One region of the Nocardioides sp. Z30_9 genome, then DNA from elsewhere that is predicted to be linked to it. Evidence: riboswitches for the same ligand, from Rfam matches in the RefSeq annotation. Region 1 holds a riboswitch; each other region holds the start of a gene.
What was found. Region 1 has a riboswitch for cyclic di-AMP ahead of AC4BGB_RS03265 (C40 family peptidase). Riboswitches for the same ligand answer to the same signal wherever they lie in the genome.
Positions count from the first base shown of each region.

Region 2: another riboswitch for cyclic di-AMP. It lies ahead of AC4BGB_RS06730 (transglycosylase family protein); the one in region 1 lies ahead of AC4BGB_RS03265 (C40 family peptidase).
Region 3: another riboswitch for cyclic di-AMP. It lies ahead of AC4BGB_RS12345 (C40 family peptidase); the one in region 1 lies ahead of AC4BGB_RS03265 (C40 family peptidase).

Region 1 covers NZ_JBZAJF010000001.1:651,769-654,019, forward strand. Annotated here, with positions in the region: gene AC4BGB_RS03260 (gluzincin family metallopeptidase) at 1-16, opposite strand, end outside; gene AC4BGB_RS03265 (C40 family peptidase) at 84-1,067, opposite strand; cyclic di-AMP (ydaO/yuaA leader) riboswitch at 1,080-1,233, opposite strand; gene AC4BGB_RS03270 (hypothetical protein) at 1,361-1,567, opposite strand; gene AC4BGB_RS03275 (DEDD exonuclease domain-containing protein) at 1,702-2,251, shown strand, end outside.
Region 2 covers NZ_JBZAJF010000001.1:1,376,644-1,378,894, forward strand. Annotated here, with positions in the region: gene rocD (ornithine--oxo-acid transaminase) at 1-619, opposite strand, end outside; cyclic di-AMP (ydaO/yuaA leader) riboswitch at 832-979, shown strand; gene AC4BGB_RS06730 (transglycosylase family protein) at 984-1,325, shown strand; gene AC4BGB_RS06735 (PadR family transcriptional regulator) at 1,415-1,738, shown strand; gene AC4BGB_RS06740 (permease prefix domain 1-containing protein) at 1,744-2,251, shown strand, end outside.
Region 3 covers NZ_JBZAJF010000002.1:339,336-341,586, forward strand. Annotated here, with positions in the region: gene AC4BGB_RS12335 (iron chaperone) at 1-61, opposite strand, end outside; gene AC4BGB_RS12340 (hypothetical protein) at 71-496, opposite strand; gene AC4BGB_RS12345 (C40 family peptidase) at 515-1,276, opposite strand; cyclic di-AMP (ydaO/yuaA leader) riboswitch at 1,279-1,435, opposite strand; gene AC4BGB_RS12350 (pyridoxamine 5'-phosphate oxidase family protein) at 1,550-2,050, opposite strand; gene AC4BGB_RS12355 (hypothetical protein) at 2,214-2,251, shown strand, end outside.

The DNA of each region.
Region 1 (2,251 bases):
CGGCGAGCAGGGCCACGAGCAGCCCCGCAACAAGCAGGAAGCCGCCCGCCCCGAACGGGCGAGCGGCTCTGCGGGCGGGTCGGTCAGCCAGGGCGGACCGCGCCGACGTAGGGCATGTCGTGCAGGCCGGAGATCTTGACCCCGGAACCGGGGTTCAGCGCGTTCACGATCTGGCCGTCGCCGATGTAGATGCCGACGTGGCTGATCGGGCTGTAGTAGAAGACGAGATCACCTGGCTGCAGCTCGCTCTCGGAGACACGGGTCCCCGAATTGTACTGCGCCGAGGAGCTGTGCGGCAGGCTCACGCCCGCCTGCGCCCAGGCCATCATGGTCAGGCCGGAGCAGTCGAAGGACGACGGCCCGGCAGCGCCGTAGACGTAGGAGTTGCCGATCTTCGACTTCGCGTAGGCCAGCACCGGGCCGCCGAGACGCTTGAGCCGCTCGGCCGCGGCCTTGACCCGGGCAGCCTCGGCCTGCGCCTCCAGCCGCTTCAGGTGCGCGTTGGCGTTCGCCACCCGCGCGTCCTCGCTCCGCTTGCGCTCCAGCAGCGCCTTCTCGCGGCCCGCCTGGGCGTCGACCTGGCCGCGCACGGCCACCCGGCGCTCGTGGAGCTGCGCAAGCTTGATGTTCGAGTCGGCCAGGGCCTGTGCGCTGGCTCCCGCCTCCTCGGTGGTCAAGGTGACGTTGGACAGCAGCACGTCGGCGCTGCGCGAGAGGTCCTTGGCCGGGATCGAGGCGCCGGCGGCGCTCACCGAATCGCTGGAGACCGTGCTGGCCACCTGGGCGCGCAGGCTGTCCAGCACCTGGCGATGGTGGCGGATGTCGGCACGGACCCGCGCGAGCGTCGTGCGCTTCTTCACCAGGGTCGACCTGGCGGCGTCGTGCCGCTTCTCGGCGGCCTCGGCGCGGTCCGAGAGTCGGTCGACCCTCGCCTGCACGGCTTCGATGCCGTTCGGAGCGGCTGCGGCAGGCGCTGGCGCGACGACGCCGAGTCCGAGGGTGGTCAGTGCCGTGGTCGTGACCGCCGCGGCAATTCGGGCATGGGTTTTTTTCCGGCCGTCGAGCAAGATCGGTCGGTCTCCTCTTTGTCTGTACGCCTACCAGGTCAGCTGACGGATTCGGGCCCAAAGACGCCCTACCAGCCTCCGCGACACCTCAGTGACGCGTTGGCCGGATTCACCCCAAGTAACGTGGGTCCCCGGCTCCGGCACAGACACTCGGGAGTGACTGATTCAGACTCGGCGCGGCCCCCGAGCTCACCTGGTCGGTGTGCTGGTCCGAGGGCCCTAGGTTCAACACACTAAGCACGAAACCGCACGGTGGCCAACTCGGCGAGGGGCGCAAGGGGCTGTGTTCATGTTCACGCGGACTCCACCTCGGGGCCCGACATCGGTGTCACCATGCGCAGCGGCGGCACCAGTCCTGACTGGGCGAGAACGCCCAGAGCCTCCTGCTCCTCGCTGTCGAAGCTGAGCTCGGGAGGCGGCCCGAGCAGGACCGTCACCACGCAGTCGTGGCAGGACAGGCCACGCACCAGGCAGGTGTCGCAGTCGATGTGAACGCTCATCTGTGGGCTCCTCGGGGGTGGTGCTGGGGAAGTGATACCCGGACTCCACCACCTGCCACCGACAGTGTTGCTTTCGCCACGTCCACGGCCCTGCCTGGCGGCTTTTGTCGGTGCGGCTGCCTAGCGTCGTCCACGTGAGCAAGTGGTCCGCACAGATGAGCTTCGACGAGCTGGGGCGCCCCCTGCGTGATGTCACCTTCTGCGTGGTGGACCTCGAGACCACCGGCGCCTCGGTGCGAGGCGGGGCGATGATCACCGAGATCGGCGCGGTCAAGGTGCGCAGCGGCGAGGTCCTCGGCGAGTTCCAGACGCTGGTCAACCCGCACACGCAGATCCCGCCCTTCATCGCCGTGCTCACCGGCATCACCAACTCGATGGTGGCTTCCTCCCCTCCGATCGAGTCGGCGTTGCCCGCCTTCCTCGAGTTCGCCCAGGGCAGCGTCCTCGTGGCCCACAACGCGCCCTTCGACATCGGCTTCCTCAAGCACTTCGCCGCCGCTCAGGGGCACCCCTGGCCGGGGTTCGAGGTCCTCGACACGGCGCGGCTCGCCCGCCGCGTGATCACCCGTGACGACGCCCCCAACTGCAAGCTGAGCTCGCTCGCGGTGGCGTTCGGGTCCACGACCACCCCCAACCACCGGGCCCTCTCCGACGCCCGGGCGACCGTCGACGTGCTGCACGGCC
Region 2 (2,251 bases), 720 kb from region 1:
GGATCGGCTCGATCAGCACGGCGACCGTCTCGGCGTCGATCGCGTCGCGCATCGCGGCGGCGTCGCCGTACGGGACGACCCGGAAGCCGGGGGTGAACGGGCCGAAGCCCTCCCGCGCCAGCGGGTCGGTGGAGAAGCTGACGATCGTGGTGGTGCGCCCGTGGAAGTTGTCGCCCGCCACGACGATGTTGGCCTGGTTCGCCGGCAGCCCCTTGAGGTCGTAGCCCCACTTGCGCGCGACCTTGATCGCGGTCTCCACGGCCTCGGCGCCGGTGTTCATCGGCAGCACCCGGTCCATTCCGGCCAGAGCGGCGAGGTCGCGGCAGAACGGCCCGAGCTGGTCGTTGTGGAAGGCCCGGCTGGTCAGGGTCACCCGGTCGAGCTGGTCACGCGCCGCCTGGATCAGGCCGGGGTGGCGGTGGCCGAAGTTCAGCGCGGAGTAACCGGCCAGGCAGTCGAGGTAGCGGCGCCCGTCGACATCGGTCACCCAGGAACCCTCCGCCTCGGCCAGCACGACCTGGAGGGGGTAGTAGTTGTGCGCGACGAAGCGGTCTGCGAGGTGCAGGTGCTCCTCGGTCTGCGGTGCTGGTGCGGTCTTCCCACGGCTGAGGTTCGTCATCGGGTCCCTTCGCGTCGCGCCGCACCCGGGCGGCGGCTGACTTTCTGGTCGCTTCGCACTGTGTTCTCGGTCGCTTCGAACTGTACGGGTGGCTCGGAGACTGCCGAAACGCCGATCGTCCCGTGGGCTTGCCCGCCTCAGGAGGCTGCGCCTAAGGTGACGCGTCCCGGAGGACCGGGACGCCCCCGTCGTCGCCGAGTCCTGTCCGCGCGGAGGGCCCTCTACCAATCAGCGGACAAGAGCGGGGAACCCACTTTCCCGGGTCGTGGAGACACGACCCTCTGGGGTGAAGCCATCACCTTTGGCCGGGCACCTTCAGCCCGAACCCGACAGCTAACCTCGCAGGCGCACGGAGGAACCACCCATGCGCATGCGCACGCTCTCAGCGACCCTCCTGGTCGCGTTCACCACCGCCATCCTCATCGGGGGAAGCCTGGTCGCGCCGGCCGAGGCCGCCACGATGAAGACCTGGACCCGGCTGGCCAAGTGCGAGTCCGGCGGCCGCTGGCACGTCAACACCGGCAACGGCTACTACGGCGGGCTCCAGATCAGCCCGCGCACCTGGCGCGGGCACGGCGGCAAGAAGTACGCCTCCAACGCCCACAAGGCCACCAAGCGCCAGCAGGTCCGCGTCGCCAAGCGGATCAAGAACAACCAGGGCTGGCGCGCCTGGCCGTCCTGCTCCAAGCGCATCGGGGTGCGCTGAGCCGGCGGGACCGGCTCGATCGATCGCCAGTACGTCGTCTGGTGTAGTGCCCTGGACAATGGTGTGTGAGACACACTAATGTTCAGCACATGCCAGACGACGTCCTCGCCGCACACCTGCAGGAGCTGCGCCGCGGCACCGTGGTGATGGCCGCACTCGCGACGCTGCGGCGTCCGACGTACGGCTATGCCCTGCTGGAGTCCCTCGCCGACGCGGGGTTCGGGGTGGACGGGAACACGCTGTATCCGCTGCTGCGACGCCTCGAGAAGCAGGGACTGCTCACCAGTGAGTGGAACACCGAGGAGTCGCGGCCGCGCAAGTTCTACCGGGTCAGCGCGGAGGGAGAGGCCCTGCTGCAGGACCTTCTCGACGAGTGGCAGGCCCTGCACACATCGATCGAGAAGCTGAGGTGACCTAGATGCAGACCCAGGACCAGTCCCCCGGGCGTTCCGACCTCACCGAGAGGTACGTCCACGCCGTCACCCGCACCCTGCCCGAGGACCAGCGGGCCGACGTTGCCGAGGAGCTGCGCGCGAGCATCACCGACCGGGTGGAGTCGCTGCAGCACTCCTCGGGACTGCCGGCGAGCCGGGCGGAGTACGCCGCACTCGAGGAGCTCGGCGACCCTGACCGGCTGGCGGCCGGCTACACCGGGAGGCGGCTGTACCTGATCGGGCCGGAGCTCTACCCGGCCTACGTACGGGTGCTCAAGCCGCTGCTCTCCTCGATCGTCCCCGTCGTGGCGGTCGTCATCGCGGTCATCGCGACCATCGACGGCAGCTCCATCGGCGGGGTCATCGGCGAAACCGTCTGGGTGTCCCTCACGGTCGCCCTGCACGTCTTCTTCTGGGTCACCCTGGCCTTCGTGCTCACCGAACGAGGCATCTCGACCGACGACCTGCGCGACACGATGAAGGTCGACTGGG
Region 3 (2,251 bases), on a different contig from region 1:
CCCTGACCTCGGGCCCGAGGGAGTCGAGGTAATCCTCGACCGTGGTGAACTTCTGGCCCATGGCAGCGACTCAGGGGGGCGGCAGCAGGTCGTTGAGCGCGGTGAGCCAGTCGACCAGCGTGGGGACGGCGCCGTCGCCGACGGCGGTGTCGATGCCGAGGTAGCGCAGGCCGACCAGGGCCAGCGCGATCAGGGAGATCACCATGCCCAGCGACGCCAGCAGGCTTCCGGAGACGCCGCGCCGGCTCGCCTTGGCGAGGCCGATCACCGAGCTGACCAGGCCGAGGGCCCCCAGTCCGACACAGACCGCGAGCATCAGTGAGAAGGGCGTGGCCAGGAAGGCGACCAGCCCGGCGATGAAGCCGACCTCGGCGGCCGCCGAGGTGCGCTCCACCCGGGCCGGTGAGGTCTCGAACAACCCGCCCAGCTCGTCCTCGACCAGCAGGGGCTCCTCGGCGGTGAGGGCCCGGTCGCTCCCGAGATCCTGGGTCGTCATGGACCCAGCGTAGGTCGGTCAGCGCATGCTTCCGGCGAACCAGCTGTTGGAGAAGGGCGTGTCGAAGCGGACCTTCTTGCCCGAGCCGGGTGCGTGCACGATCTGGGGAGTTCCCTGCTTCCACCGCAGGAACATGGCGGTGTGGTAGACCCGGCCGCCGCGGGTGAAGTACAGGAGGTCGCCGGGGCGCATCTTGCTGCGGGCGATGCGGTGTGCGCGGCCGGACTGGGCAGCGGCGGTGCGGGGGATCTTGATGCCGGCCTTGGCGAAGCTGTACTGCATCAGCCCGGAGCAGTCGAAGGATCCGGGACCGGAGGCACCCCACTTGTAGGGGTCACCGACCTGCTGGACAGCGATCTTCATGGCGCGGTCGACGCGGCTGGCACCCGTGGCCGCCGGCTGGGCGGCCGCGGCCGCCGCGGCGGCCCGCTTCTTGGCCTGGCGCGCCTTCTTGGCCCGGATCTTCTTGGCCCGGATCTTCTGGGCCCGGACCTTGGCGGCCCGGGCCTTCTTCGCCCGGAGCTTCTTGGCCCGCAGCTTGCGAGCGGTGTTCTTCTTGCCGGCCTTCTTCTTCTTGGCCTTCTTCTTGTGCTTGCGCTCGGCGCTGTGGTCGGCGGTGGCGGTGCCGGGCCCGGACGAGGGGTTCGGCGAGGGGGCCGGAGCAGGGGCGGCCGTGGCGGCGGGTCCGACGAGGGAGAGGCCGATCAGGAGCAGCAGCGACAGGGCCGGGAGCAGCAGGTATCGCGAGAGGGGCTTGTGGAGGGGGGCGTTGCTGGGCACAGGAGTCCTTCCGACGCCTGCGGGGTCAGCTGTCGGGTTGGAGCTGAAAGTGCTCCGTCACAGTCTCGTGACTTCACCCCGAGCCCCGGCCCCCGGAGGAGCCGATGCATGGAACCTGTGGGTCCCCCGCTCCTGCCCCAGGAGTTCGGTTGGACACCCGGGACTGGGCAGGATTCGGCGGTCCCGGGCGGTGTTCGACCGCACAAGACTAATAGGACGCCGGAGCGGGTGTCCGTCATATCACCAATTGATATGATTTTGCTGAGACGTGCCTCAGAGGTCGACGGTGGCGTTCTTCCCCACGTCGGGCTCGTCGCCGGTGACCTTCGACTTCACGAACGCCAGCGCCGTGGCGACCCGGCCTCCGGGGCTGTCCCAGTACTCCGCGGAGTCGGCCTCGACCAGCATCAGCTGCACGTTCCCGGAGTCCTTGCCGTCGGGGAACCACGCCTCGACGACCGGGTTCCACAGCTCGTCGATCTTCGCCCGGTCCCGGTGGAGGCTGGCGTGGCCGGAGACCGAGAGCCAGGTGGAGCCGTCGGCGAACGCGAGGTTGACCCGCTTCTCGGCCTGCACGTTCGCGGCCTGCTCGCTGGTGGCGTCGACGAAGAACCACACGTCGCCGCCGTCGGTGACCTCCTGCGGCGTCATCGGGTGGGAGTGCAGCCGGCCCTGGTCGGCGACACCGACCGAGGTGAGCATGCAGAAGCGGTCGCCTCGCATGATCTTGACGACCTTGTCCTGCTCGAGGTCGTGACCTTGGTGCTCCGACATGAGGGTCCTCTCGGTGTGTCCGCAGTGGCCCGGAGTGGCCTGGAGTGGCCCCGCCAAACTAGCCACGCGCACCTAGTACCCAGGTCCCTTGTGGTGCCACGTGGGGGTCCACCCCGGGACAGGCGCTCGTTTGCGTCCGGTCCGGGCCGGGTACTCCGAGCCGATGACACCGCCTCCCGACCCGACGGGGTCCGCCCAGCT